3 regions of the Nonomuraea sp. NPDC003707 genome follow, and region 2 is predicted to be linked to each of the others. Evidence: riboswitches for the same ligand, from Rfam matches in the RefSeq annotation. Region 2 holds a riboswitch; each other region holds the start of a gene.

Region 1 (10,532 bases), on a different contig from region 2:
CCGCGATCTTCACCGCGGCGGCCTCGCTGGAGCTGCTGCAGGCCAGCGCGCTGGTGCACGACGACGTGATGGACAAGAGCGACCTGCGCAGGGGCATGCCGTCCGCGCACCGCCGGTTCCAGGCGCTGCACGAGAAGTCCGCCTGGTACGGGTCCGCGGAGCAGTTCGGCGAGGGCGCGGCGATCCTGCTGGGCAACCTGCTGCTGATCTGGTCGGGCGAGATGTGGCGCACCAGCGGCCTGCCGCCCGAGTCCCTGGCGGCGGCCCAGCCCGTGCACGACCACATGCGTACGGAGCTGATGTGCGGCCAGTACCTCGACCTGCTGGAGCAGGCGCACGGCGAGAACACGTTCGAGTCGGCGCTGCGGGTGGCGCTGTTCAAGAGCGGCAAATACTCGGTGGAGCAGCCGCTCAGGCTCGGGCTGGTGCTCGCCGGCGGCAAGCTCGCACCCTGGATGGACGAGCTGTGCACGGGTTACGGCACGCGGGTCGGGATCGCGTTCCAGCTGCGTGACGACATCCTGGGGGTGTTCGGCGACCCGGCGCAGACGGGCAAGCCCGCCGGAGACGACCTGCGGGAGGGCAAGCGGACGATGCTCGTGGCCCGCACGCTGGCTGCCGCGTCCCCGGGTGCGGCGCAGACCGTCCGGCGGCTGCTGGGGGATCCCGGGCTGGACGAGCACGGGGTGGAGACGCTGCGGCAGATCATCGACGAGACGGGCGCGCTGCAGGAGTGCGAGGACCTGATCGGCGACTATCTGGGGGACGCGCTGTCCGCGCTGGACGAGGCGCCGATCACGGTGGAGGCGCGCGCGGCTCTGACGGAGCTGGCCATCGCCGCCACCTCCCGCAAGACCTGACCTGACCTGTCCTGGGCAGGGATCGCCACCCTGGGCCCGGCCTCCGACTCGGCGGCGCCCGTGTGGTGGCGGGCGCCTCGCGGGTCACAGGGCCCCGTACGGCCGGGCGGCTTCCTGTGGTCAGGTGGCCGCCGCGGTCAGGGGCTCATGTCGGTCAGGGGCTCATGTCGGTCAGGGGCTTGTCGGTCAGGGGCTTGTCGGCCAGGCGGAGGACAGGCGCTTGGCGAACTCCGCCGCCGCCGCGCCCGGGTCCTCCGCGTCCGTGATCGCGCGTACGACCACCACACGGCGCACGCCGTACGACATCACCTCGTCCAGGTTCGCGAGGTCGACGCCGCCGATCCCGAACCACGGCCGCGAGGTCTCCAGCGCCGCCGCGTGCCGGAGCAGCGGCGGGCCGGGGGCCGGGCGGCCGGGCTTGGTGGGCGTGGGCCAGATGGGGCCGCAGCAGAAGTAGTCGACGCCCGGCTCCGCTGCCGCGGCGGAAGCCTCGGCCGCGGAGTGGGTGGACCGTCCGATGACGATGTCGTCGCCGAGTATCTCTCGCGCGACCGTCACAGGAAGGTCGTCCTGCCCCAGGTGGAGCACGTCGGACCGGGCGGCGTAGGCGACGTCCGCCCGGTCGTTGACGGCCAGCAGTTTGCCGTGCCGGTCGCAGGCGTCGCGGAAGACTTCGAGGAGCGCGAGTTCTTCGCGGGCCTCCAGACCCTTCTCCCGCAGCTGGATGATGTCCACGCCGCCGGCCAGCACCGAGTCGAGGAACTCCGCCAGGTCGCCGCGGTCGCGGCGGCCGTCGGTGCAGAGATAGAGGCGGGCTTCAGAAACCGAGGGCTTGGGCACGCCGCTTGACCTCAGTATGACGGCCGGCCTTGATCGCCTCGATGGGCGATCCGGGCAGGGACTCGTCAGGGGTGAAGAGCCAGCGCAGCGACTCGACATCGTCGTAGCCGGCGTCCAGCAACACGGTCAGCGTGCCGGGCAGGCCCTTCATCACATCCTTTCCATCGAGGAACACAGCGGGCACCTGTGGCCCGCCGCCCCCCCGGCGTACGCCGAGCAGCTTGTGGTCCTTGAGGAGTTGCTTGGCCCGCCCGATCGAAAGGTCTAGGCGCGAGGCCACTTCGGGGAGCGTGAGCCACTCGTCGACGAGTTGGTCGGTCTCCCGGTCGATCTGTGCAACAGAAAGCGTCACGAAACCACAACTACCACATGCCGTGCTTGCTCAAACAACACAATCCCGTAGAGAGACTTCTGGATCTACCAGGCGTTCCGCGTCGAGACGGTGTCCCGCGTCGATGATTCTGCGCCCCTGTACGAGGTCTCGCGGCCGGTCCACGGCGAGCACCGCGGCGAGGGCGTCGTCGGCCGTGAGCCAGACGGCCGACCACTTGCCCTCCGGCTCGCCCCGGTAGATCAGGCGCTCGCCTGCCAAATGATGACCGGCGTATTGCACCATGTGCCCGAACTGTTCCGACCAGAAGTACGGAACGGGATCGTACGCGACGTCCTCGCCCAGCAAGCTCGCGGCGGCCACCTCGGGGGCGTTGAGCGCGGTGTCCCAGTGCTCGACCCTGAGCCTGGTCTGCCAGCGGCGCGACCACCAGGCGGCGCAGTCGCCGACGGCGACCGTGTTCGGGAGGGAGGCGCGCAGGTGCTCGTCCACGACGACGCCGTTGTGGAGGTCGATGTCGGCGCCGGTGAGCCATTCGACGGCCGGGCGCACGCCGATGCCCGTGACCACCACGTGGGCGTCCACGAACTCGCCGCCCACCAGCCGCACGCCGCCCTCGTCCACGGAGTCGACCATGGTGTCGAGCCGCAGGTCGATGCCGTCGTACCAGCGCTCGGTGCGGGCCCCGATCTCGGCGCCGACGGCCGTCGCGAGCGGCGCCGGGCCGGCCTCGATCACGGTCACCGCGCACCCGGCGCGGCGGGCGGCGGTGGCCACCTCCGCGCCGATCCAGCCGGCGCCGATGATCGAGACGCGGGCGCCGGGGACGAGCATGGCCCTGAGCTCGTGGGCGTCGTCGAGCGTGCGCAGCACATGTTGCGGGCCGTCGCCGGGCAGCCTGATCGGCTCGGCGCCGGTGGCGATGACCAGCCCGTCGTAGCCGAGCTCGCCCTCGGTGGTCTCCACGACCCCCTCGCGCAGCGCCTTGGCGCTGACCCCCGGCTGGAACACCACGTCGAGCGAGGCCAGGTCGGTGTCGACGTAGCTGGTGTCGGCGTCGCCGAACAGCACGGCCTTGGACAGGGGTGGACGGTCGTAGGGGCGATGCCGTTCCTCGCCGACCAGCGTGATCCGCCCGCCGAACCCCTGTGCGCGCAGCGCCTCCACGGTGCGCACTCCGGCCAGGCCCGCTCCCACCACCACGACTTCGTTCACGTTCATGACCCTAACGTGGGCCGGTGTCCGGGCGTCGCAGCGAGGCCGTAGGCTGGGGGCGTAAGACGCGCGGGAGTCCGGCCGTGACCGGGCTGAGAGGAAGGCTGCCATCGGGCCTTCGACCGCAAGACACCTGATCCGGATCATGCCGGCGAAGGGAGCGCGGATGGATGTGATCGTGGGCGGCGGGGTCGTCGGCCTCTCGCTGGCCTGGCGGCTTGCCCGCGAAGGGCGGCCCGTCACCCTGGTGGACCCGGCCCCCGCCTCGGGGGCCTCACACGCGGCCGCGGGGATGCTGGCGCCGGTCAGCGAGGTCACCTACACGGAGGTGCCGCTGCTGCGGCTCGGTGTGGCGTCGCTACGCCGCTGGCCCGCCTTCGCCGCCGAGCTGGCCGCCGACGCGGGGCTGGCCGGCCCCGAGGCCCTGGACCTGCGCTCCGAGGGAACGCTCGACGTGGCGTTCGGGGCGGACGACCTGGCCGCGCTGGACGAGCTGGCCGCGTACCTGGAGAAGCTGGAGCTCCCCGTCCGGCGGCTGACCGGCCGCGAGTGCCGCCGCCTGGAGCCCATGCTGGCCCCCTCGGTGCGGGGCGGGCTGCTGGCCGTCGGCGACTCCTGGGTGGACCCGCGCCGCGTGACGGCGGCGCTGCTCGCCGCGCTCGACCGGCGGGGAGTCCAGCTCGTACGGGCGCGCGTCGGCGAGCTGCTGCGCGACGGCGGCCGGGTCACAGGGGTACGCCTGGAGCCGTCCGGCGGCGACGACCGGCGAGCCGAGCTGCGGGCGGAGCGGGTGATCCTGGCGGCCGGGGCGTGGAGCGCCGGGCTGGCCGAGGTGCCGGTCCGGCCGGTCAAGGGGCAGATCATGCGGTTGCGTTCGCCGCAGCCGCTGCTCACCCGGTGCGTCCGCGGCACCGTGCACGGCACGCCGGTCTACCTCGTCCCCCGGGGCGACGGCGAGCTGGTGGTCGGGGCCACGCAGGAGGAGATGGGCTTCGACACCAGGGTGACCGCGGGCGGGCTCTACGAGCTGCTGCGCGACGCCAGGGAGCTGGTGCCGGGCATCACCGAGCTGGAGGTCTCCGACGTGGTGGCCGGGCTGCGGCCGGGCACGCCGGACAACCTGCCGCTCATCGGCCCGAGCGGCACCCCTGGGCTGGCGCTGGCCACCGGCCATCACCGGGGCGGCGTGCTCCTGGCGCCGCTCACTGCGGACATCCTGCTGGGCGAGGAGGGCGAGCTCGCGGCAATGTGCTCGCCCGGGAGATTTCGGGATATTTCATGATTGTGATGATCAACGGGGCCTCGCACGAGGTGGCCGACGGCACGACCGTGGCGCAGGCCGTACGCACATTGACCACGGCCACCACCGGAGTGGCCGTGGCCGTCAACGACGAGGTGGTCACGCGGAGCTCGTGGGAGACGACGGCGCTCAGCGACCGTGACCGGGTGGAGGTTCTGACGGCGGTGCAAGGTGGATGATCTGATCATCGCCGGGGAGAGCTTCTCCTCCCGGCTCATCATGGGCACCGGCGGCGCGCCCTCGCTGGACGTGCTCGACCAGGCGCTGGCCGCGTCCGGCACCGAGCTGACCACGGTGGCGATCCGGCGGCTCGACCCGAACGCCCGCGGCTCGGTCCTGGACGTGCTGCGCAAGCGGGACATCAAGGTGCTCCCCAACACCGCGGGCTGCTTCACGGCTGGTGAGGCCGTGCTGACGGCGCGGCTGGCCAGGGAGGCCCTCGGCACGAACTGGATCAAGGTCGAGGTCATCTCCGACGAGCGGACCCTGCTGCCCGACCCGATCGAGACGTTCGACGCGGCCGAGCGGCTGGTGGCCGACGGGTTCGTGGTGCTGCCGTACATCGGGGACGACCCGGCGCTGGCCCGGCGGCTGGAGCAGGCGGGCTGCTCGGCCGTCATGCCGCTGGGCGGGCCGATCGGCTCGGGCCTCGGCATCCGCAACCCGCACAGCATCGAGCTGATCGTGGAGGCCGTTTCCGTGCCGGTGGTGCTCGACGCGGGCATCGGCACGGCCAGCGACGCCGCGCTGGCGATGGAGCTGGGCTGCGCCGCCGTGATGCTGGCCACGGCGGTCACCAGGGCCCAGCGGCCCGATCTCATGGCGGTCGCCATGAAGCAGGCCGTGGAGGCCGGACGGCTGGCGCGGCTGGCGGGCCGCATCCCGCGCAGGCGCTACGCCGAGGCCTCCTCACCGATGACTCCCTGACCGGAGTGCCGATGCCCCCTCCGCCGAGTGCCGGTGGCCCCCGGGCCGAGTGACGGTGGCTCGCTGACCCGAGGGACGCGTGGGGAGCTGGGACGTTCCAACGGGAACGTCTCAGCATCGGTTTCGGGCGGCGAGGCCCTCCCAGTGGCAAAACGCCCGTAAACTCAGCGGGGTGGATACGACGACTGCGGACCCCCTGGTCGGGCGGCTCCTCGATGGGCGCTACCGCATCGAGAGCCGGATCGCCCGGGGCGGTATGGCGACCGTCTACCTCGCGCTGGACGTCCGCCTGGACCGGACGGTGGCGCTGAAGGTCATGCACGGCTCACTGGCCGAGGACCCCGCGTTCGTGCGGAGGTTCATCGGCGAGGCCAAGTCGGTTGCCCGCCTCTCACACCCCAACGTGGTGCACGTCTTCGACCAGGGCACGGACAACGACGTCGTCTACCTGTCGATGGAGTACGTGCCCGGCAAGACGCTGCGCGACATCCTTCGCGAGCGCGGCAGGCTGCCCGCCCGCGAGGCGCTCGAGATCATGATCCCGGTGCTCGCCGCCCTCGGCGCGGCCCACCAGGCCGGGATGGTCCACCGCGACGTGAAGCCGGAAAACGTCCTGATGACCGACGACGGCCGGGTCAAGGTCGTCGACTTCGGCCTGGCCCGGGCCATCGAGGCCACCAACCAGACCCGCACCGGCGTGATGATCGGCACCATCGGCTACATGGCGCCCGAGCAGGTCACCACCGGCGCCGCCGACGTGCGCAGCGACGTCTACGCCGCGGGCATCATGCTGTTCGAGCTGGTCACCGGCCAGCAGCCGTACGACGGCGCGACGCCCATGTCGGTGGCCTACCGGCACGTCCACGACACCGTGCCCGCGCCGTCCTCGGTGTTCCCCGACGTGCCGCCGCTGATCGACACGCTGGTGACCCAGGCGACGGCCCGCGAGCCGGACCAGCGCCCCGCCGACGCGACCGCGATGCTCGTGGCCGCCGTCGACGCGCACCGGATGCTGCCGCGCCTGACCAACCCGCCGACCTCCCACGCCCAGACGCAGGTGTTCAACGCCTCCGGCGCCGCCTCGATGCCCCAGCCCGCCCCCGCCCACACCTTGATCCAGCCGCGGGCGGAGGTGCCGCCGCAGCGGCAGCGGGCGGGGTTCAAGCCCAACTGGTTCCTGGTGCTGCTGGCCGGGGTGATGGTGGTCGCGGTCGGACTGACCGGCTGGTACTTCGCGCAGCCCGAGATGGTCTCCGTCCCCGACCTGGTCGGCAAGAACCTGGCGCTGGCCAAGAGCAGCGCCGCCGCGGCCGGTTTCAAGGTCCAGGAGGCCGACGGCGTCAACAACGAGAAGATGGCCGCGGGCCTGGTCCTCAGCACCGACCCGGCGGCCGCCACCGAGGTGGAGAAGGGCACCACGATCACGCTGGTCCCCTCGCTCGGGCCCAAGCGCGTCGCCGTGCCCAACACCGAGGGCATGACCGGCGACCAGGCCCGGGCCAAGATCGCCGATGCCGGGCTGACCGTGGGCGTCGTCAAGCGGCTGGCCAACCAGGAGGTCGAGCGCGACAAGGTCATCCGCACCTCGCCGCAGGTCGGCGAGAAGGTGCGGGAGGGCGCCAAGGTCGACATCTACGTCAGCGCCGGCCTGGTGATGCCGGACGTCAACAGCATGCCCAAGGACGAGGCCGCCCAATATCTCGGCGGTCTGGGCTTCCAGGTGCAGGTCAACGAGGTCGACGACGACGCCGAGCCGTGCACGGTCATCGCGCAGACGCCCAAGGCGAAGTCCGAGGTGGACAAGGGCGCGCAGGTCATGGTCACGGTGGCCCGGTGCCAGACGGACTTCTGGGACTGGTTCAACGGCGACAGGGACGACGAGGCCCGCGACGACCAGCAGTTCGCCCTGGTGCCGGCGGTGATCGGCAAAGAGGTCAGGGACGCCAAGGCGGAGTTAGAGGCGCTGGGGTTCAAGGTGCGGGTGCAGCGGCTGGGCAACCGCGGGGTGGTCCAGTTCCAGCGGCCGTTGCCCAACAGCGAGCGGCCGCAGGGGGCCACGGTCGTCCTCTGGCAGTGAGGTCCCTTCGGCGACGCACGGGCGATCACCGGAACGCCCGCGCCGCCGGCAGAGAGCCGTCGCACGGGTGAGGCGGCGCTGAGGCTTGGGCCGCCGCCACGACCTGGGGTTGGTCAGGGCGTGGCGAGGTGGCCGTGGAGGCGGACGCGGGCCAGGCCGCCGTCCGGGTAGATGTCCACCCGTACGTGCGTGACCGGGTCAGGGTGGGCCAGGCGGAAGCGGTGCGGGGTGTCGGGCTGCAGGCGGCTCCTCGGGAGGAGCTCCACCTCCCGGTCACCGTCCAGGCCCGTCAGCGAGACCGCGCCCGGCGCGTTGAACAGCAGGTTCGTGGTGTCGATCTCGGCCAGACCGATCACGCCGCGCCCGGCCAGCCGGATGACCAGCCAGTCGTTCCCGTCGCCGCGGCGGCGGGCGGTCTCCCAGCCCTCCGCCTGGTGGCGGGCCAGGCCGGGGGCGATGGCGTTGTTGGGGGCCGAGTAGAACTCGTTGGAGCAGGCGGTGACCAGCGCGCCGTTCGCGAGCGCGGCCAGGTCGAGGCCGAGCCCGTCGTACACGGACAGGTCGGGCCGCGCCTCCCCGTGCACCCGGAGGCGGGCGACGCCGCCGTCGGGGAAGATGCTCAGCCGCACGTGGGTGAACCGGCGCTCGTCGGTGACGGCGAAGTGGTGCTCGCTGTCACCGGTGAGCTCGGCCCGGGGCACGATCTCCGTCCACGCAGCGGCCTCGAGCTCGGCCGGGGAGGGGTGGCCCTCGACCGAGGCCGCCTCGACGCGGGCGTGGGGCGGGTAGTTGCCCTTGAACCAGGCCGTGTCGATCACCACGCCGCGGATCACGCCGGGGACGCCGAGCCGTACCAGGGCCCAGTCGTGGCCGGGCGAGCGGCGGCGGCGGGTCTCCCACCCGTCGTAGACCTGCCCCTTGCTCCCGAACGTCTCCGCCTGGAAGCCGGGCCGTCCCGGCCGGATCAGGCTCTCCTTCTCGGCGAACGACTCGTCGCTGGCCGCCACGACCGAGCCGCCGAGCGTGCGCAGGGCGAGGTCCGGCAGGGTGCTGAAGCCTGGCAAATCTACTGCTCTCCCAACAGGAATCGTCCGTGCGGCACGTCGTCCACGGGCCGCCCGCGCAGCCAGGTGGTCAGTACGGCGCCCTTGAGCACCTGGCCGTGGTACGGGGTGACCGGGTTCTTGTGGTGCAGGCGCGCGGCGTCCACGGGGTTGTCGGCGGCCGGGTCGAAGGCCACCAGATCGGCATCATTACCCGGCTTTATCCCGCCTTTTCCGGGAATGTCGGCCATCGCCGCCGGATTGGCCGACATCCAGCGCACCACGTCCCCCAGCCCGTACCCCCTCCGCGACGCCTCCGTCCAGACCGCGGGCAGCCCGAGCTGGAGCGAGGCGATGCCGCCCCAGGCGGCGGCGAAGTCGGGCACCTTGAGGTCGGCGGGCGAGGGCGAGTGGTCGGACACGACGCAGCTCAGCACGCCCCTGGCCAGCCCGTCCCACAGCAGGTCGCGGTTGGCCTCGGAGCGGATGGGCGGGCAGCACTTGTACGCGGTCGCCCCCTCGGGCACCTGCTCGGCCGCCAGCGTCAGGTAGTGGGGGCACGTCTCCGCCGTGACCGCCACCCCCTCGGCCTGGGCCGTCTCCAGCACCTCCAGGCAGGAGGCGCTGGAGACGTGCAGGATGTGCACCCGGGCGCCGGTCCGCGCCGCCAGCCCCACCACCCGCGCGACGGCGCTGCGCTCCGACTCCCCCGGCCGCGACTCCAGGAACTCCCGGTACGTCGGCCCGGCCGGCTCCCCGAGCAGCGCCGGGTCCTCGGCGTGCACCACCATCACGCCGCCGACCGCGGCGACCTCGGTCAGCGCCTCCCGCAGCTCCGAGTCGCCGAGCGGCGGGAACTCCTCCACCCCCGACGGCGACATGAAGCACTTGAACCCGAAGACCCCGCGCTCGCGCAGGGGCGCGAGGTCCTTGACGTTGCCCGGCACGGCCCCGCCCCAGAAGCCCACGTCCACGTGGCACTGCCCCTCGGCGGCCCGCAGCTTGGCCTCGAAGGCGGCCACGTTCACGGTGGGCGGGAGGGAGTTGAGCGGCATGTCGAGGATCGTGGTGACGCCTCCGGCGGCGGCCGCCCTGGTCGCCGAGCCGAACCCCTCCCAGTGCGTCCGCCCCGGTTCGTTGACGTGCACGTGGGTGTCGACCAGGCCGGGGAGCAGGACCAGGTCGCGCAGGTCGATGTCCTCGGCGGCGTCGAGCGGGGCGTCGTAGTCGTACAGGCCCGCGATCTTCTCGCCCCGCACGGCCACCGCCGCCGCCCGTTCCCCCTCGGGGGTGACGGTGCGGCGGGATCGGATCACCAGATCGATCATCTAGTCCCCTTGGAGATGGACGGCGGCCAGCCGCGCGGCCAGGCGTTCGAGCAGGGGCCCGGCCTCGGCCATGCAGCGCTCGGGGTCGGGTTCGAGGTCGGTGAGGGCGTAGGCGGCCTCGATGCCGGCGGCCCGCAGCTCGTCGTCGGTGAGCGTACGGCGCCCGCAGACGGCCACCACGGGGACGCCCGCCTCGGCCGCGGCCCGCGCCACGCCGACGGGGGCCTTGCCGCGCAGGGACTGCTCATCGAGCGACCCCTCGCCGGTGATCACCAGCCGCGCGTCCTTGACCAGCTCGCCGAACCCGAGCAGGTCGAGCAGGTAGCCGATGCCGGGCCGGATCTCGGCGTGCAGGAACGCCAGCGCGGCGAACCCCACCCCGCCGGCCGCCCCCGCCCCCGGCGCGCCCGCCACGCCCATCGCGCGCGGCGTGTCGTCGTGCTCGACCGCGCCCATCAGCCCGTGAGTGGCGGTCGCGACGGCGGCCAGCCGGGTCAGGCCGGCCTCCAGCGTCTTGACGTCGTCCGGGGTGGCGCCCTTCTGGGGCCCGTAGACGGCGGCGGCGCCGTGCGGGCCGAGGAGCGGGTTGTCCACGTCGCTGGCCACCACGA
Region 2 (8,199 bases):
TGGTGGTGGCGGGCTCGGCCAGCTCGGCGAGGATGCGGGCGCGACTGCGGCCGATCAGGGCCGACAGGTCGGCGTCGGCCGCGGCGGGCACGGCCGCGGCGCCCCTCGCGGGATAGATCATCGCGTACGGCCAGGCGTCCTCCAGATAGGCGCCGACGGCGGTCGTGAACGCCGACGGCAGGAAGAGCAGCCCCTTGCCGCCGAGCCTGCGCAGCCCGTGGAGGCTGGTCAGCTCGACCTCGATCTGCCCCCGGGGCCGCCAGTGGACCTGCGGGCTGAGGTCCTCCAGCGCCGCCGCCCAGCCGTAGGCCGCCAGCCGTCCCGCCCGATGGGCGACGTCGCGCTGCAGGATCGCGCGGAAGCGCGGCCAGTCGTGGGAGACGATCTCCGTCCAGAGCGCCTCGTACGCGTCGGCGAACCGCTCCACCACCCGCGGTCCCGCCAGCAGCTCCCTGACCCCGCCCGCCGCCGGCCGCCCGGCGAGCGCCCGGGCGATCTCCGCGTGCGCCTGCTCCAGCGGCGTCCTGCGCATGGCGGCCAGCTCAGCCTCGAACGGCACGTCCACGGCCGTCGGCGGCGGGGCGATGAAGGCGACGTTCGTGCCGCGCCGGTTGCCGCTGATCGCGTCCGCGGCCCGCAGCACGGGGTGGGCACGTTCGAGCTCCCGGTACGTGCCCCGCCACCGAGCGGCCCACCGGCCGTGCACGCCCGCCTCCAGCCGGCCCGCCAGCACCCACTGCGCGTGCATGGTCTCGATCAGCGGGGAGATCGCGAACCTGGTGGCCACCAGGTCCTGCGGGGTGACCTCGATTCTTACGGGCACCTTTCGGTTATATCCGAAAGAGTCGCCAGCTCGCCGGTCCGGTCCGCACCATCGTGGACGTGAATGGGGCGACGTTCGGCGACGTGTTCGCCGTCAAGGAGTTCCGGGTCCTGTTCGGCAGCTTCGCGCTGCTGGTCGGCGGGGACTCGATCAAGATGCTGGCTTTGTCCGTGCTGGTCTATGAGCGGACCGGCTCGGCCGGCCTGTCGGCCGCCGCGTACATGGCCGGCTGGCTGCCGTTCATCGTGGGCGGGCTGTTGCTGCTCTCGCTGGCCGACCGGTTGCCGCCGCGGGCGCTGATGGTGACCGGCGAGGTGGTCAGGGCGGTGACGTGCCTGCTGCTGGCCTTCGCGGGGCTGCCGGTCTGGGCGATGCTGGCGCTGGTGCTGGTCACTGGGCTGTTCACGCCGGTCTTCTTCGCCGCGCGGGCGGCGATGCTGCCCGACGTGCTGCCCGGCGACGCGTTCGTGCTCGGGCGGTCGGTCCTGAACGTGGCCTCCGCGAGCGCGCAGATCGCGGGGCTGGCGGCCGGGGGCGCGTTCCTGGCCGTCGCCGGGCCCTCGGGGGCGCTGGCCACGACCGCGGGCCTGGCCGCGGTGGCCGCCGTGGTGCTGCGGGCCGGACTGCCGTACCGGCCCGCCCGGGGCACGGCGCGGGCGGGCGCGGTGCGCCAGACGCTGCGGGTCAACCGGCGGCTGCTGGCCGACGGGCGGGTGCGCGGGCTGCTGCTGGCGGGGTGGCTGCCGTGCGTGTTCCTGGCCGGGGCCGAGGCCATGGTCGTGCCCTATCTGGGCGGGCAGGGGCAGGCCGGGGTGGTGCTCGCGGCGGCGGCCGGCGGGATGGCGGTGGGGGAGTTCGCGGTGGGCAGGTTCGCCGCGCCGGGGCTGCGCGAGCGGCTGTCGTTTCCGCTGGCGGTGCTGCTCGGCGTGCCGTGGGTGGGGTTCGCGCTCGGGCCGGGGATGGCGTGGGCCGCCGTGCTGGCCGCGGTGGCGACCGCGGGGCTGTCGTACCAGCTGGGGTTGCAGCGGCGGTTCGTGGAGTCGGTGCCCGAGGAGGTGCGGGGGCAGGCGTTCGGGCTGCAGTCGTCCGGGCTGATGACGGGGCAGGCGGCCGGGGCGGCGCTGGTCGGGGCGCTCGGAGAGGTGATCGCCCCCGGGCCCGCGATCGCGGTGGCGGGCGGTGCCGGGGTCCTGGTCGCGCTGGCGCTGGCGGGCGTGCTGCGCCCGGGCGGTACGCGCGAAGCGGCCCCCCACCTCTGACCGGCCGTTGAGCGCGCGGCGGGCCTGGCTGCCGAGCTCGCGCAGCCCCGCCGCTGACCGGCCGCACCCTTGGCACGGGCGCGGAAAACCCCCCGCGATCGGGCGCGTCCCGGCTATATGGTGCCGTTCGTGGACACTCTGGAAAGCCTCGTCATTGCCCGGCGGCTGCGCGTGCCCATCGGCGCCGCGCCCGCCGGATCCGGGTCCGGCTGGGGGGAGACCGCGGCCCGCCAGCTCGACGCGGTGCTGCTCAGCGTCGGCTTCACGTGCTCGGCCGCGCTGCTCGAGCGGCTGTCCGGGCTGCGCGGCGAGACCGTGGTCGACCTCGGCGTCCGCATTCTGGCCGCCGTCCGCACGCTCGTGGGTGACCACGTCCGGCACAACGCGTACTTCCTCGACTTCCCCAGGAACGTGCCCGACACCCTGGAGTTCTGGGCCGGGCTGCTACGCGAGGCCCTGCTCGACCCGGTCGCCGCCGCCCGTGTCGAGACCTCGACCCTCAACCTGCTCTCCCTGCCCGGCTACGGCCGTTACCAGCACACCTACGCCGACCTGGCCGCGCACGCCGAGCTGATCCCGCTGGCCGGGGACCGGGTGACCGTGCTGGAGCTGGGCGGGAGCCTGGAGTCGGAGGCGCGGGAGCTCTACTTCTCGCTGGCGGGCTCCGAGGTGCCCCTGGCCGCCGAGGACCTGGCCGCGCTGCGCCTGCTGGCCGGGTTCTGCGCCGACGAGCCCGAGCGCATCCCCGTGCGTGAGAACCGCGCGATCGTCAACGAGGTCCGGCTGGCCGAGGGCCGGCCGCTGCTGGTCGACACCGTGACCGACGTGCTCCGGCTCGCCTGCGGCTGCTCCGGCGGCGATGTCACGCTGGCCGAGCCCACCAGGTTCCGCTCGTTCCGCCGGGCCGAGCGCCGCGCCCTGCTGGGAGCCCTGGACGCGGTCGCCTCCCCGGCCAGGCTCGGCGACGTGCCGCGCCACCGGGAGGAGTGGAAGCGGCTCGGCGAACGGCTGCACCCCCACGAGTACCCGCAGTTTCCGCGCGCCCGGGCCGTCTTCGAAACCGCCAGGGGCACGCGTCCGGCCCCGAGCCTGGACGGCCGGGTCGAGACCGCCCTGTCGGCGGGCCGCACCGCCGAGGCGGTGAAGCTGCTGGAGCAGGCCCCCGGCGTGCTGCTGCGCCGCCTCGACCACCTGCTGCGGACCGGCCTGTCCACGTCGGCCGTGCTGGACGCCGCGGAAGGGGCTGCCTCGGGCGCCTCCGGCCGCGTCCTGCTGTCGCTGCGGGAGCATCTGCAGAACCGGCTCGCCCCCGTCGCGGGCCGCGTCTTCGTCAACCGGCAGGGCAGGGCGTGGGCGGCCCCCGACTCCCGCTCGCCGCTGGAGGAGGAGGCCCTGGCGCGGGCGCTGGCCATCCTGGACGAGGAGATCGCCCGCCGCCTCCCCGACCCCGGCGAGCTGATCGTCGATCCCGACGTGCTCGACGTCGCCCTGCCGCTGTCCGGCAAGGCCGTCGTGCCCGGGCTCGGCATGCTGCCCCGGGGCTCGGTGTCGGCGGTGGACGGCGAACTGCTCAGGTTCTTCGTCCACTGGCGCGAGGCCCGGCAGCGCACCGACTACGACCTGTCCGCGCTCATGCTCGACGCCTCCTACGACGACCCGACGCACATTTCCTGGACGAACTACACCAACGACTTCGCCCGGTACTCCGGCGACCTCACCGAGGCGCCCGAAGGCGCGTCCGAGTTCATCGACATCCGGCTCGCCGCCGCGACCCAGCCGATCATCATCCCGCAGGTGAACATCTACGACGGGGAAGCGTTCGACGAGGCCGCCGAGGCGTTCTTCGGCTACATGACCAGGGACGCCGCGCAGGAAGGCAGGCCGTTCGAGCCGCGTACCGTGCGCATGAAGTCGGACCTGCGCGGCTCCGGCCGGATCGCCCTGCCGCTCGTGTTCCTGCGCGGCGCCGACGGCGGCTGGCTGGTGAAGTGGCTGCACCTCTACCTGAAGGGCCACCCCGGCTTCAACCAGGTGGAGGGCAACCGCGTCAGCGCCTCCCTGCTGGTGCGCTCCATCGTCGAACGCGACTTCCTGCGCGTCCGCTACCTGGCCGACCTGCTGCGCGCGAAGAGCACGCCGGCCGGGCCCACCACCTACATCGGGCTGGAGGCGCCGGCCGGCTTCCCGGAGGGTGCGCGGGTCTACACCCCGGGCACGCTGCACGAGCTGATCCCCGCCTGACACGACCGGGCCGGAGCTTCTCTGCTAGCGTTGGCCGTGACGCGGGGTGCCCGGGCTGCCGGGCTGAGATCACACCCGTCGAACCTGATCTAGTTCGCACTAGCGAAGGGACGTCATCGGTGACCTTCTGTGAGAAGATCTGGGCGCGCACGGCCACGCTGCTCGAGGCGATCCACGACCACCCGTTCAACGCCGCGCTCGGCGACGGCACCCTCGACCGGGAGCGATTCGCGTTCTACCTGGTCCAGGACGGGCGCTATCTGGTGGCCTACGCCAAGGTCCTCGCGACCGCCTCGGCCCGCGCCGGCTCCCCGGCCGACGCCGCGTTCTTCGCGCAGAGCGCGCACACGGCGCTGGTCGTCGAGCGGGCCCTGCACACCGGCTACCTGGAGGAGTTCGGGCTGACGGCCGGTGAGACGGCGGCCGTCGCCACCTCGCCGACCTGCCTGGCCTACTCCTCCTACCTCCAGGCCACGGCCCTGGCCGCCCCGTTGCCCGTGCTCGCCGCCGCCGTGCTGCCGTGCTTCTGGGTCTACCAGGACGTCGGCGCGGCACTGCTCGAACGTACGGCGGGCGCGGCCGACCACCCGTACCGGACCTGGATCGGCACCTACTCCGACCCCGCCTTCGCCGCCTCGGTGGAGCAGGCCAAGGCCATCACCGACCGGCTGGCCGAGAGCGCCGACCCCGAGACGCGCCGGGCGATGGACGAGGCGTTCTGCCGGGCCACCGAGTACGAGTGGATGTTCTGGGACAGCGCCTGGCGCCTGGAGACCTGGCCCACGGGACAATGGCTCCGGCCGCAGCTCACGCGAACGACTCGCTGAGCTCCCTGCGCAGCTCACGGGCCTGATGGAGGTAATGGGTGGCCAGCGCGGTGCGGCCGGACGAACGGTACAGCTCGCCGAGCGTCTGGTACGTGTCCGCCTCCCCGCTGCGATCCCCCAGTTGCTGGAAGATCACCAGGGAGCGCTCCAACTGGTCGGAGCCGTCCGAACGGTCGCCCCTGGCCACCTGGAGCCCACCCAGGTTCCGCATCGCGTACGCGCCGCAGTGGCGGTCGCCGAGCGCCTCGAAGATGCCCAGCGCGTGCCCCTGGTAGCGCATGGCCCGGTCCGACTGGGCGAACAGGTCGTACATGCGGCCGAGCTGCATCGACACGCAGCCCTCGCGGTGGGCGTCGCCGAGCTCCTCGGCCAGCCGCAGCGCGTCCCCCAGCCACCGGGACGCCTGCTGCAGGTCCCGCAGCGACAGGTAGACGCGCCCGATCGCCTGCCGCGCGTACGCCTCGCCGCTGCGGTCGCCGATGGCCAGGAACATGGCCAGCGCCTGCCGAAAGGACGCGAGCGCCTTGAGATGCCGGTTGGAGAACTGGCTGACCGCCGCCAGCCCGCAGATCGAGATGGCCTCGCTCCGCGTGTCGCCCAGCTCGTGGAAGATGGCGCGGGCCCGCTTGAACATGTCCTCGGCCTCGGCGTACCGGTCCTGGTAGAGGCAGACCTGGGCCAGGCCGCGCAGCATCGCGGCCTCCCCGAGGCGGTCGCCGGCCGCGCGGGCGCTGTCGAGGGCGAGGCGGTGCGTCAGCTGCCACTCGTCCAGGAGGCAGTGCAGGTCGAAGTACGGGACCAGGGTGGCGGCCAGTCCCCACGCGGACTGGGCCAGGCCCGCGCCGGCGGCCAGCTGTACGGCCTCGACCAGGGACTCCCGCTCGGCGTCGAACCACGACAGCGGCTGGGCGGTCAGGCGGCCGAGGGTCTCCCGCTCCAGGCTCCAGCGGGGCGCGAGGTCGGACGTCAGCCCGAAGAGAGTGGTGGGCAGCCGCAGGGAGGCGTGCTCGGCGGCGGTCAGCCAGCCGCCGAGCACCCGGGCCAGCGCGTGCCGCTCGGTGTCGCCGCCCGCCTTCTCCTTGGCGGCGCAGCGGATCAGGTCGTGGAGCCGGTAGCGGGGCTGGCCGACGTGGTCGGTGCCGGCCAGCCGCAGGAGGTTCGCGTCCACCAGGGTGTCCACGACGGCGTCGGCCCGGGGCCGGTCGAGCACGGCGTCGGCCACCCAGCCGGGTACGGACTGCTCGCCGAGCAGGCCGATCGCGCGGAAGGCCAGGGCGGCGTCGTCGGACAGCCGCCGGTAGCTGAGCTCGAACGAGCCGCGTACCTCCAGGTCGCCGGCGCGTAACTCGTCGAGGCGGCCGGCCTCGTCCTCCAGCCGCTGCCGCAGCACGCCCAGCGACCAGCCGGGCCGTCCGGACAGCCGGGCCCCGGCCACGCGGACGGCCAGCGGTAAGTGGCCGCAGGAGCGCACGATCGCCCGGGCGGCCTCGCGCTCCTCGGCCACCCGTTCGGGGCCGACGATCCGGCCCAGGAGCTGCTCGGCCTCCGCGGGCGGCAGCACGTCGAGTTCGAGCTGGAGCGCGCCGGGCAGCTCGGCGATCCGCCGGCGGCTCGTGACGAGCACCGCGCTGCCGCTGCCGGGGAGCAGGGCGCGTACCTGGGCGGTGTCGGCGGCGTCGTCGAGGAGGACCAGCATCGGGCGCTCGGACAGCAGGGAGCGGTAGAGCGAGGCCCGCTCGCGCACGGTCGGCGGCAGGGCCGGCTCCGCGACGCCCAGCGCGCGCAGCGCCTCGGCCAGGAGGGCGAGCGGGTCGGCGGGTTCGGCGTCGGTGCCGCCCAGGCACAGGTAGAGCTGGCCGGCGGGGTAGCCCGCCCGTAACGCGTGGGCGCAGTGCACGGCCAGCGCGGACTTGCCCACCCCCGGCGGTCCGGTCACCACGGCGATCGCGGGCGGTCCGTCCGGCCGGTGGGCCTCGGGGGACAGGGCACGCGTCACGGCCGCGACGTCCTGCGCCCTGCCGGTGAAGTCCGGCACGTCCGCGGGGAGCTGGTGGGGCGCCGCCGCGACGGGCGCGGGCGGGGTGTCGCCCGCCAGCACGGACGCGTGCACGTCGCGTAATTCCTGCCCCGGCTCGATGCCCAGCTCGTCCACGAGCTGCCGCCTGATCGTGGCGTAGGCGTTCAGGGCCTCGGCCCGCCGGCCGCTGTGGTGCAGGGCGAGGATCAGCTGCTGCCACAGGTCCTCGCGGTAGGGGTGCTCGCCGATCAGGTCGCGCAGGTCGTCGATCGCGGCGGCGTGCTCGCCGCGGGCCAGCTTCAGCGCCACCAGCTCCTCGACCGCGGCCAGCCGGGCCTGGGTGAGCGCGCGCAGCCGCCCGTCCCACAGCGCGCTGGCGGGCAGGTCGCCGAGCGGGGTGCCGCGCCACAACGCCAGCGCCCGGCGTAAGTGCTCCGCCGCCTCCTCGGTACGCCCCGCCGCCCGCGCTCTGGCCACCAGGTCCTCGAACTCCAGGGCGTCCAGCCGCCCCGTGTCGAGCTGCATCACGTAACCGGAGGGCCGGGCCTCGATCTGGACGCCGGCCGAGCGCAGCGTGCTCACGTACGTGCGCAGGTTGGCCACGGCCGACGACGGCTGCGTCCGGGGCCACAGCACCTCGACGAGCGCCTCCGAGCTGACCACCTCGTTGGCCTCCAGCAACAGCGAGGCGAGCAGGAGCCTGGGCTTCCTGCCCGCGATGCGTAGGGGCCCTTCCGGGACCCGGGCCTGCAACGGCCCAAGAACACTGAATACGGGCTGTTCAACCACCATGACCGCGCGTTCTCCTGAGCTGGGCGCCGTGCGAGGGCGTCCGTTGGTGAAGCGTTCAAGCTGGAAGGGCCTTTATACCGATTTTGGATGTTCTTTGTATGCCGGACTCGCAATCTTGATCCCCAGCAAGAGCGCTTCGGAAGATCTAACGGACAAGATTCGCGGCTCCGGCGGGCATCGCCCCTCGCTGCGCGCAGAAAGGTATCCGCATGAGAACCAGAGGGGTGCTTACGGCCGGGC
Region 3 (10,532 bases), on a different contig from region 2:
GGCCAGGTGACGGCCTGCGCGCCGGGGGCGCGCCGGCCCACCAGGTCCCGTCCGCGTCCCCTGGAGGGCCGGGCGCGCCCACGCACAAGCTGCCTGTGGCCCCGCAGTACCCCGAGCCGGGGTCAGGCGCCGCCTCTCCCGGCTCCGCCCCGGACGAGCCGCCCCAGGGTCGTTCGCGCGTCTACGGCCGGGCCCGCTCCGGCGGCGGCGGCGGTGGCCCGGTCAAGCCGCTGCGGTCGAGGAGCGGCCCCTCGGATCCGTCGAAGCCCCGCAGGCGGGTGTCCGGAAAGACGATCCTGAAGATCGTCGCCGGGCTCCTGGTCGTGCTGCTGGTGGCGGGCGTGGGCATGCTCTTCTGGATCAACTCCCGGATCGCCGGCATCGACGGCGTGCTCGACAACTATCCGGGCCGTCCCGCCGACACCCCCGGCACCAACTGGCTGCTCGTCGGCTCCGACAGCCGCAAGGGCCTGTCGGCCGCCGAGCGCAAGAAGCTCGCCACGGGCCGGGCGACCGGCGGGAACCGTACGGACTCGATGATGCTGCTGCACATCCCCGAGGGCAGCGACAAGCCGACGCTGGTCAGCCTCCCGCGCGACCTGGCCGTCGACGTCCCGGGCAAGAGGCGGGACAAGCTCAACGCCGCCTACAACGGCGGGCCGCAGCTGCTGGTCCGCACAGTGGAGTCGGTCACGGGCGTGTACATCGACCACTACATGGAGATCGGGTTCGCCGGGTTCGTCGGCATCGTGGACGCCATCGGAGGCGTCGAGATCAACGTACGGGCCGCCGTGGACGACCCGAAGGCCGGGCTCAAGCTGAAGAAGGGCACGCAGGTGCTCAACGGCGCCCAGGCCCTGGGGTACGTACGGACCCGCAAAGGCGGCGCGCTGCCCGACTTCGAGCGGACCAAGCGGCAGCGGCAGTTCCTGGGCGCGGTCGTGAAGAAGGCGGCCAGCCCCGGAGTGCTGATCAACCCGTTCACGTCGATCCCGCTGGCGATGAGCGCCACCGACGCGGTCTCGGTCGACGGCGGCACGGGCGCCTTCGACCTGCTGTCGCTGGGACTGGCGATGGGCGACAGCCCGGTGACGACGGTGGTCCCGTTCGGCGGCACCGAGCGGCTCGCGGACGGCGGCGAAGCGATCAAGTCGGACCGGCCCAAGGCGCTGGCCCTCTTCAACGCCCTGAAGGAGGACAAGCCGGTGCCGAAGGACGTCATCGACACCGGCAACTAGAGCGGCTCACCCGGAGGTGGAGGTCGTCGCGGCGACGGTCGCCGCGGTGACCGCCGCGATCATGGCCGCGTTGATGGCGGCGATGGTCTGGGCGACCGCGTCGGCCGTCCAGGCGCCCTCCGCGATCTCCTTGACGCGCTGCCTGCTCGCCTCGGGGAAGGCCTTGCGGTCGAGCTTGGCCGCGTGCGCGATGGCGATCAGGACGGCCGTGCGGGCGTCGGGGTCGGCGCCCGCCAGCGCACTGGTCACCCGGTCCCTGACCGCGGCCTCCACGTCGGGGTTGGCTTCAGGCCAGCGCGTCGTGGGGAAGATGCCCAGCACCTTGCCGCGCTGCTCGGTCAGCACGCCCGACTCCGCCAGCCTGGTGAGCAGGCGCCCGCGCAGCTTGGCCGACTGCAGCCGCTGGACCCACCAGGCGGGCTTGCGCTCCTTGCCCTCCTCGGCGATGCGGGCCAGCGTGGCGTCCAGCTCGGAGTCGCCGAGCGGGGACGGGTCCATGACCGTCACCTTCTTGTCCGACAGCTCCAGCCGGCCGTTGACGGCCAGCTCGGCGAGGAGCGCGCCGGCGAGGGCCGGGTCGAGCTGGGTCCCGGCGACGAGCGGCGTGCCCTTCTCGTCGTCGTGGGCGAGCAGGAGGAGCTCTTCGGCGATCGTCACAGTCATGCTTCGACACTAACCTCCCAGCCATGACTATCTCGGAGAAGTTGCACGCCGTCGGCCGCCCGCTGCTCCGGGCTCAGCTCGAGCATCCGACCGTGGCCGGCATCGCGCGTGGCGACCTGCCCGAGGCGGTGTTCAGGTCGTGGCTGGAGCAGGACTACCTGTTCCTGCTCGACTACGTACGGGTGTTCGCGCGGCTGGCCTGGCAGGCGCCCGACGGGCATCTGGGTGATCTGGTGGACCTGGCGCACACCACGTACCACGACGAGTTGAGCCTGCACAGGTCGTTGTCGGCGGAGTTCGGCGCCGATCTGGAGGGGGCGGTGAAGGGGCCGGCGTGCGCGGCGTACACGGCGTTCCTGCTGGAGTCGGCGGTGTCGTACGGGGAGGGGCTGGCGGCGCTTTATCCGTGTATGTGGGGATATTCGACTCTCGGACATATATTGGCGGAAATTTCCCCTGTTGAGTCGAGATATCGGGCGTGGGTGGACACGTACGCGGATCCGGCCTTCGCGGCGCTCACCGCGCGGATCGCGCAGATGATCGACGAGGCCGCGCCGGACCCGGCGCGGGCCGAGGAGCTGTTCGCCGAGGGGATGGCGCACGAGCTGGCCTTCTGGAGCGTGCCGTAGCCGTCCACAGGCTGTGGACGGCCGGACGCGCACGTACCCTGGGGACATGCCGGAACTTCCCGAAGTGGAGTCGCTCACCCATTTCCTGCGCGAACGGGCCGTGGGCCGCACGGTCCTGGGGATCGACGTGGTGGCCTTCCAGGCGCTCAAGACGTTCGACCCGCCGGCGACCGCGCTCGGCGGGCTGACCATCACCGGGGTGTCGAGGCACGGCAAGTTCCTCGACCTCGACTGCGACGGCCTCCACCTGGTCATCCACCTGGCCCGGGCGGGGTGGCTGCGCTGGCGCGACGACCTGTCGGGCGCGAAGCCCGTACGTCCCGGCAAGGGCCCGCTCGCGGTACGGGTCCGGCTGGCGCCCGACGAGGAGGGCCTGGCGCCCGGGTTCGAGCTGACGGAGGCCGGGACGCAGAAGCGCCTGGCCGTTTACGTCACCAAGAACCCGGACGACGTCCCCGGCATCGCCGCACTCGGCCCCGACCCTCTCGACGAATCCTTCACCGTCGACGCGCTCAAGCGCATCGTGGGCGGCAACCGCACCCAGATCAAGGGGCTGCTGCGCGACCAGAAGATCATCGCCGGCATCGGGAACGCGTACTCGGACGAGGTGCTGCACGCGGCCAAGATGTCCCCCTTCAAGATCGCGGCCACGCTGACGGACGCGCAGATCGCCGACCTGCACGAGGCCATCATCGCCACCCTGGGGGAGGCGGTGGAGCGGGCGCACGGGCTGGCGGCCAAGGACCTCAAGGCGGAGAAGAAGTCGGGATTGCGGGTCCACAACCGGGCCGGGCAGCCGTGCGACGTCTGCGGCGACACGATCCGCGAGGTGTCCTTCGCGGACTCCTCGCTGCAGTACTGCCCCACCTGCCAGACCGGCGGCAAGCCCCTCGCCGACCGCCGGCTGTCCCGCCTTCTCAAGTGAGCTCGGCGGAAGAAGGCACTGTGGAACCGCTCGACGACTACGACGTGCGCCAGTGGGACACGCGCGAGGACTGCGAGGTGCGCCAGATCCTCGACCGCATCGCCGACAAGTGGTCGCTGCTCGTGATCGCCCTGCTCGACTGCCAGAGCCTGCGCTTCACCCAGCTCCGCCGCGAGATCGACGGCGTCAGCCAGCGCATGCTCAGCGTGACCCTGCGCCAGCTGGAGCGCGACGGCCTGGTCAGCCGCACGGTCCATCCCGTCGTGCCGCCCAGGGTGGACTACGCGCTCACGCCGCTCGGCCGTACGCTGCACGAGACCATCAAGTCGCTGGTCACCTGGACGGAGACGCACCAGGAGGAGATCGCCGCGGCGCGTGCGGCCTACGACGCCAGGCGCGAGATGATGGAGTCATGACCGTTCCTGAGATCGACGCCAGTGCCGTTCCGGCAGACGCTTACCTGCTCGACGTCCGTGAGCAGGACGAATGGGTCGCGGGGCACGCCCCGGAGGCCGTGCACATCCCCATGACCCAGATACAGGGCCGGGTCGAGGAGGTGCCCGGCGACCGCACGGTCTACGTCGTCTGCCGGGTGGGCGGCCGGTCCCTGCAGGTCGCGGCCTGGCTCAACCAGCTCGGGCGCGACGCCGTCAACGTCGGCGGTGGCATGCAGTCGTGGGAGTTCGCGAGCCGCCCGATGGTCAGCGAGACCGGGCAGCAGCCGTTCGTGGCGTAAAAAGGCCCCACTGTGGCGGTTTCGCCGTCGCTGAGGCATGATGAGGGCGCCAACTGCAGATTGTCGCGGGAGCTCGGGGTGCGCCGGGCTGAGAGGGCAGCCATAGATCCGCTGCCGACCGCCTGAACCTGTCCGGGTAATGCCGGCGTAGGGAGTGTGCGATGACGCATGTCGTCGACGAAGTTCCGCTGACTCTTGAAGGCAGGCCGCCGAAGACCCTGGGCGTGCTCGATCAGGGCGCGCTCTGGGCGAATCTCGGAGTCAGCCTCCTGGGCTTCTCCGGCGCGCTGCTCCTGCTCAACCCCCTGTCCGACGCTCCCCTCAGCCTGACCGCCGCGCTCCTGGCGACCGTGGTCGGCAGCCTGATCGGCACCGCCATGGTGGGCCTGTCCGCCGTCCCCGGCACCCAGACGGGGCAGCCCGCGATGGTGCTGCTGCGGGGCCTGTTCGGGGCGCGGATCTCGTACGTCCCCACGGTGCTGAACATCGTCCAGATGCTCGGCTGGGCCGCGTTCGAGCTGTGGGTGATCGCCAAGGCGGCCAGCGCGATCTTCGGCGCCGTGCCGTACCAGGTGTGGGTGATCGCGGCGGGGGTGCTGACCACCGCGCTCACGATCTGGCCGCTCGGGTCCGTCAGGCTGCTGCGGCGGTACGTCACCATCGGCGTGATCGTGTCGATGGTGTGGTTCGCCTGGTTCTTCCTCACCAGGGCGCCCGCGCACACCGGCGGGTCCTGGACGGCCTTCGCGCCCGCCGTGGACTACGTGATCGCGCTGTCGGTGTCGTGGGTGCCGATGGCGGCCGACTTCGCCCGGCACTCCAGGTCGAGCAGGGCCGCGTTCACCGGCGTGGTCGGCGGCTACACGCTGGCTCAGGTCGCCTGCCTGGGCCTGGGCGTGTTCGCGGTGGCCATGGCGGGGGCCGACAAGGTGGCGGCCGACGGGACGTCGGTGTTCGGCGCGTTCGTGGCGGTGCCGCTGGGCGCGCTGTTCTTCGCGATCCTGGTGCTGCGCGAGACCGACCAGTCGTTCGCCAACGTCTACTCCACCACGGTCTCGCTGCAGAACCTGATGCCGCGGGTGGACCGGCGCGTCTTCTCCGTCGCCATCGGCGTGCTGAGCGTGGCGATCGCCCTGGTCGTGGACGTCAACTCGTACGGGGCGTTCCTCGGGGTGATCGGGGCGGTGTTCGTGCCGATGTTCGCGGTGCTGGCCGTGGACTACTTCGTGCTCGGCGGCTCGCGGAGCTGGAACACCGCGGAGAACGCGCCCTCGCGCTGGTCGAGGCTGGTGCCGTGGGCCCTCGGCTTCGTGGCGTACTGGCTGACGACCTCCGCGCCCACGCTCAAGCCATGGGACGACTTCTGGCAGGGGGTCCGCGACGCCATCGGCTTCACCCGGCAGCCGTGGATGAACGGGGCGCTCGGCGCGGCCGTCGTCGCCGTGCTGGTCACCCTGCTGATCAGCTGGTCGACACGCGCCTTTCGACGTTGAGCAGGTGCTGCTTGGCGGCCGCGCCGCCCGCGTAGTCGCCGAGCGCGCCGTCCTCACGCACCACCCGGTGACACGGCACGATCACGCACACGGGGTTGGAGGCCAGCGCGTTGCCGATCGCCCGCAGCGCGCGCGGCCTGCCGATGCTCGCGCCGATCTCCTCCAGCGTCGTGGTGGTGCCGTACCGGACCGCCATCGTCTTCTGCAGCACCGTGCGGGCGAAGGACGTCGCCAGCGCCAGGTCGACGGGCGTGGTGAACGCGCGCAGACGGCCGGAGAAGTAGGCGTCCAGCTCCCTGCGCACCGGGTCGAGCCGGCGCGGATCCGGCCCGATGAACCTGCCCACGTGCCTCGTGAGCAGCTCGTACACGGCGTTTTCCGGCTCGAAGCTGCACGCCGCGATGCCCTTGCCGGTGACCGCGAGCATCAGCCTGCCGACGGCCCCGTCATAGGGGCCGAAGGCGATGTCAGGAGGCGCATCACCTCGATAGGTGCTGGAGGTCACGCGCAACAGGGCATCGAGATCGTTGCTCGACATGCCGCCAGCCTCCCGCCGCCGAGAATCACCGTGACCGCAGCGTATCGGACGGATCGCCCGACGCACTCACCACGCCACGTGCACTATGGAGGAGTGGGGGACGAATGGGCCGGTAGTGACGACGAAATAGCTCGCGCTGCCCTCGCCGGTTCGCCCAACGCCGTCGTGGTCGTCGACCGTGATCAGAGCGTACTGGTCTGGAACGAGGCGGCCGAACGGCTGTTCGGGTGGACGGCGGAGGAGATGCTCGGGCGCCGGGCGCCGATCGTGCCGGGCGAGCTGACCGCCGAGCACAACGCCGTGCTCGAACGCGTGCGCACCGGCGGCCAGGTCTCGGTCCGCACCAAGCGCCTACGCGACGACGGGACCGTGCTCGACGTGCGCGTCGACATCAGCGCGCTGCGCCTGGGCAGCTCCGTGGCCGGGTACGTCTGTGTGCACCACCTCGCGCGGGCCGACCAGGTGGCAAAGGACCGCATGGCGCGCCGGGCCAGGCTGGTGCGCCGGCTCACCGACGTGGTCGGCGACATCAACTCCGAGCTGGAGCTGTCGGCCGTGCTCGACCGGATCTCGGCCAGCCTCACGGAGCTCACCGGGGCGGACGCGGGCGGGTTCGTGCTGATCGAGGATGAACGGTTGCGGCTGGTCAGCACGTACCAGCTCCCGGAGGCCATCAGGGGCACCACCACGGACCTGCGCACGAGCCTCGTCGACAAGCTCTTACGCACCGGCAAGACCGTCATGCTGGAGTCGAACGGGCTCGAGGACCTGGTCTGGGCCCGGCTGAAGGGGCTGCACACGATCGCACTGGGCCTTGCCGCGGTCGGAGGGCGCCCGTACGGGGCCCTGTACGCGCTGTTCGCCCAGAGCACACCCGGACACCTCGAACTGGAGCTGCTGGAGCTCCTGGCCGGTCACGCGGGCATCGCCGTCGGCAACGCGGTGGCCTACCAGGAGGCGGTGCGGCAGCGGGCGCACGAGCAGGCCGTCTTCGACGCCAGCGCCGACGGCATCGCCGTGCTCGACGGATCGGGGCGGGTCGTCCGGTGGAACCCGGCCGCCGCCGAGCTCACCGCGTTCCCGGCCGACGCCGTCATCGGCGGGCCGCCGCCGTTCCCGCTGCCCAAGCCGGGCGAGAAGGTCACGTTCCAGATGGAGACCGGGCGGTGGCTGGACGTGGTGAGCGCGCAGATCGAGGAGACCGGCGAGGTGGTCATCGACTTCCGCGACGTGACCACGGCCAAGGAGCTCGAGGAGGCCAAGGACCTGTTCCTGGCCACGACCAGCCACGAGCTGCGTACGCCGATCACGATCGTGCGCGGGTTCGCCAGCACGCTCGACCGGCGCTGGGACAAGATGAGCGACCCCGAACGCCGCTCGGCCGTGCACACGATCTCCGAGCGGGCCAGGTCGCTGGGCGAGCTCATGGACCACCTGCTGCTCGGGGCCAGGGCGGGAGCCGACGAGCTCAAGGTGCGGATCGAGGAGTTCGACCTGGCCGAGCGGATCGACGCGGCCACGCTCGGGCTGCCCGCGCTGTCGGACAAGCACCGGGTCGAGGTGGTCATCCAGGACGGGCTGCCGAACGTGCTGGGGGACGCCCTGGCCACGGACATCGTGCTGGGGCAGCTGCTGGAGAACGCGTTCAAGTACTCGCCCAAGGGCGGGCTGATCAGCGTGGAGGCCTGGGCCGAGGCCGACAACGTGATCGTGGTCGTGGACGATGAAGGGGTCGGTATCGCCCCTACTGACCGAGAGAGGATCTTTGAGAGGTTCGTCCAGGTGGACAGCGGCGACCGGAGACGGTTTGGTGGAGTGGGGCTCGGTCTCTACATAGTCCGCAGCCTCGCCAGGGCTCAAGGCGGAGACGTGAGCGCGCACCCGAGACCCGGAGGCGGCACGCGTATGCGGCTTGAACTGCGAGCGAGCGCCGCCGCCTGGACACGAGAGGGAACGCCGTCGCCTGGACTGAGGAGCGGCGGGAGCGAAGCGACCAGAGCGACGAGGGAAGGCGACGGCTTTGAGTGACCGAGCTGCCTCCACGGAGTGGGGGCCATGAGCACGGAGCGGCGGGAGCGCAGCGACCAGAGCGACGAGGGAAGGCGGCGGGTCTGAGCGAGCGAGCCGCCTCACGAAGTGAGGCCATAAGCACGAGGGGCTTTCCGGGCGTAGTTTCCACTATCGGATCCGACACACCGAGGCGGTAACGAGGTGGTCACAGTTGAGCTGATCTATCGTCCAATGTGTACAAGCTGTGATCGAGATGCGGTTTCTGGGATCGAGTAACGGGGCATTTCGGTCGTACCGGGGAGTGTTCCCGCGGGGGGCACAGGGAACGGGGAGGTGGGTGTGTCAAGCGTGGTGCTGCTGCCGTACGCGCCGTCCAGCGTCGCCGTCGCCCGCCAGCGCCTGAGCACTGAGCTGCAGGACAGCGGGGTTTTTTCGACGGCGATCGATGACGCGGTGCTCGTGGTGAGCGAGCTGCTGAGCAACGCGCTGAGGCACGCGCATCCCCTTCCGTCGGGGATGGTGAGAGTGGCGTGGCTTCGGAGTGACGATCACATCGAAGTGGCGGTGAGCGACGGGGGTGCGGCGACCGAGCCGCGCGCGGGCCGCCCGACCCTGTCGTCGCTCGGGGGCCGGGGGCTCGGCATCGTGGAGTACGTGGCGGAGAGCTGGGGGGTCCGGCACGACGGTGACACGACCACGGTGTGGGCCATCCTGCCCGCTCCTCGCGGGTCGTTGAACGGGCAGGTCACAGCCCTCAGAGAGGCCGGCTAGCCAGCACCGCCCGCTCGGTCGTGGCCCATGCCATGGACACGAGCAGGTAGAGCCCGGCCGCGAGCGGCAGCACCAGCGTGGCGAGCACGGAGCCGTACGGCATCCATGGCAGGAGTCGCTTCAGCCAGTCCGGCTGGTCCTCGGTCACCTTGATGTTCCTGGCGGAGAACCATGCCACCACCGCGACCAGCGCGATGACCAATACAAAGACCAAAACCGGCGCACTGACCAGACCGAAATTGGCCACCGTCCCGGCGACCTGCTGACCCAGCGGAGCGCCGAAAAGGGTATGTCCGGCCAGCGCGGTCGGATGCGTGGCCACCCGGTACATCAGCCACATGAACGGAAACTGCCCCAGCATCGGCAAGAACCCGGCGAACGGCGAAGTGCCTTCCTTGGCGAACAGCGCCGAGGTCTCCTTGGCCAGCCGCTCGGGGTTGCGCGCGTGGCGCTTCTGGAGCTCGCGCAGCTTGGGGGCGAGCCGCTGGCGGAGCTTCATGGTCCGGGACTGGCGGACGTTCAGGGGCAGCAGCAGGAGCCGTACGGCCAGGGTGAACAGCACGATGCCCAGCGCGGCACTGCCCCCGGACATGCTGATGACGAACGTGACAAGAGAATCGATCATGAGCCCTACTTGGAGTGAGATGAGGGAAAAGGGCTCACTCGTACGAGGAGCCCCGCTTGACGATGAAGCGGGGCATGCCTAAGGGGCTCGTGGACGCGAGCGACCGGCCGCGTCAGGGTCGCGCTGCCGCTGGAAGGCGGTACGGCGCGCGTAACTCAGCGGAAAGCTCGGCGGCCCTCCACTGAGGATGGGCAGGAACGTGGCTGCCCACGTGGCCAGCAGCAGGATCGCCAGCATGGTGATCCCGACCAGCCACGGGTCGAACAGGAAGAACGTCAATGCGATCGGGAGGACTTGCCCACCACGGTGACCGCGACGAAGACGAGCAGAGCGATCACCCCGATGATCAAAGCGATCTTGACCAGGCCTACCAGCATCGGCAGCAGGAAATTGAACAGCACGAAGAGACCCAGCAGGGTCCCCAGCACGAGCATCACGACTCTACCCATGCAGCAACCGTACGTCCTCCGGACATGATCCGCGAGGCTTACGAAGCAATGACGTACCTGACACTTACGTGTTCCCCGGCCGTACCGTGAAGTCGTGAACACGCGCATCCTGGTGGTCGATGATGATCCGACCGTTTCCGAGGTCGTCGCGCGCTATCTGGAGCGCGACGGTCACGAGGTCGAATGCGTCGGCGACGGGGTGGAGGCGCTGCGCAGGGCGCTGGCCCATCCGCCCGACCTCATGGTGCTCGACCTGATGCTGCCCAAGCTCGACGGGCTGCAGGTGTGCAGGAAGCTCAGGGAGCGCTGGCCCGTACCGGTGATCATGCTGACCGCGCTCGGCGAGGAGATCGACCGGGTGGTCGGGCTGGAGACGGGGGCCGACGACTATGTGACCAAGCCGTTCAGCCCGCGGGAGCTCGCCCTGCGCGTGCAGTCGGTGCTGCGGCGGGCGC

What was found. Region 2 has a riboswitch for thiamine pyrophosphate ahead of tenA (thiaminase II). Riboswitches for the same ligand answer to the same signal wherever they lie in the genome.
Region 1: another riboswitch for thiamine pyrophosphate. It lies ahead of thiO (glycine oxidase ThiO); the one in region 2 lies ahead of tenA (thiaminase II).
Region 3: another riboswitch for thiamine pyrophosphate. It lies ahead of ACWDRB_RS51480 (purine-cytosine permease family protein); the one in region 2 lies ahead of tenA (thiaminase II).

The regions. Positions count from the first base shown of each region.
Region 1 is NZ_JBSFNK010000002.1:87,854-98,385, reverse strand. It holds gene ACWDRB_RS04465 (polyprenyl synthetase family protein) at 1-860, shown strand, start outside; gene thiE (thiamine phosphate synthase) at 1,047-1,700, opposite strand; gene ACWDRB_RS04455 (Rv2175c family DNA-binding protein) at 1,678-2,052, opposite strand; gene ACWDRB_RS04450 (NAD(P)/FAD-dependent oxidoreductase) at 2,083-3,252, opposite strand; TPP riboswitch at 3,306-3,423, shown strand; gene thiO (glycine oxidase ThiO) at 3,413-4,528, shown strand; gene thiS (sulfur carrier protein ThiS) at 4,525-4,725, shown strand; gene ACWDRB_RS04435 (thiazole synthase) at 4,718-5,473, shown strand; gene pknB (Stk1 family PASTA domain-containing Ser/Thr kinase) at 5,646-7,550, shown strand; gene alc (allantoicase) at 7,664-8,614, opposite strand; gene allB (allantoinase AllB) at 8,617-9,921, opposite strand; gene ACWDRB_RS04415 (glycerate kinase) at 9,922-10,532, opposite strand, start outside.
Region 2 is NZ_JBSFNK010000056.1:605-8,803, reverse strand. It holds gene ACWDRB_RS61585 (helix-turn-helix domain-containing protein) at 1-823, opposite strand, end outside; gene ACWDRB_RS61580 (MFS transporter) at 883-2,082, shown strand; gene ACWDRB_RS61575 (hypothetical protein) at 2,212-4,323, shown strand; TPP riboswitch at 4,356-4,451, shown strand; gene tenA (thiaminase II) at 4,443-5,150, shown strand; gene ACWDRB_RS61565 (BTAD domain-containing putative transcriptional regulator) at 5,131-7,959, opposite strand; partial or broken gene ACWDRB_RS61560 (M23 family metallopeptidase) at 8,169-8,199, shown strand, end outside.
Region 3 is NZ_JBSFNK010000033.1:56,367-66,898, reverse strand. It holds gene ACWDRB_RS51510 (LCP family glycopolymer transferase) at 1-1,238, shown strand, start outside; gene ACWDRB_RS51505 (GOLPH3/VPS74 family protein) at 1,245-1,901, opposite strand; gene ACWDRB_RS51500 (TenA family protein) at 1,925-2,530, shown strand; gene ACWDRB_RS51495 (Fpg/Nei family DNA glycosylase) at 2,577-3,455, shown strand; gene ACWDRB_RS51490 (winged helix-turn-helix transcriptional regulator) at 3,476-3,871, shown strand; gene ACWDRB_RS51485 (rhodanese-like domain-containing protein) at 3,868-4,191, shown strand; TPP riboswitch at 4,247-4,362, shown strand; gene ACWDRB_RS51480 (purine-cytosine permease family protein) at 4,353-5,684, shown strand; gene ACWDRB_RS51475 (methylated-DNA--[protein]-cysteine S-methyltransferase) at 5,653-6,222, opposite strand; gene ACWDRB_RS51470 (ATP-binding protein) at 6,316-8,250, shown strand; gene ACWDRB_RS51465 (ATP-binding protein) at 8,572-9,003, shown strand; gene ACWDRB_RS51460 (YidC/Oxa1 family membrane protein insertase) at 8,987-9,628, opposite strand; gene ACWDRB_RS51455 (DUF6412 domain-containing protein) at 9,707-9,907, opposite strand; gene ACWDRB_RS51450 (hypothetical protein) at 9,904-10,077, opposite strand; gene ACWDRB_RS51445 (response regulator transcription factor) at 10,172-10,532, shown strand, end outside.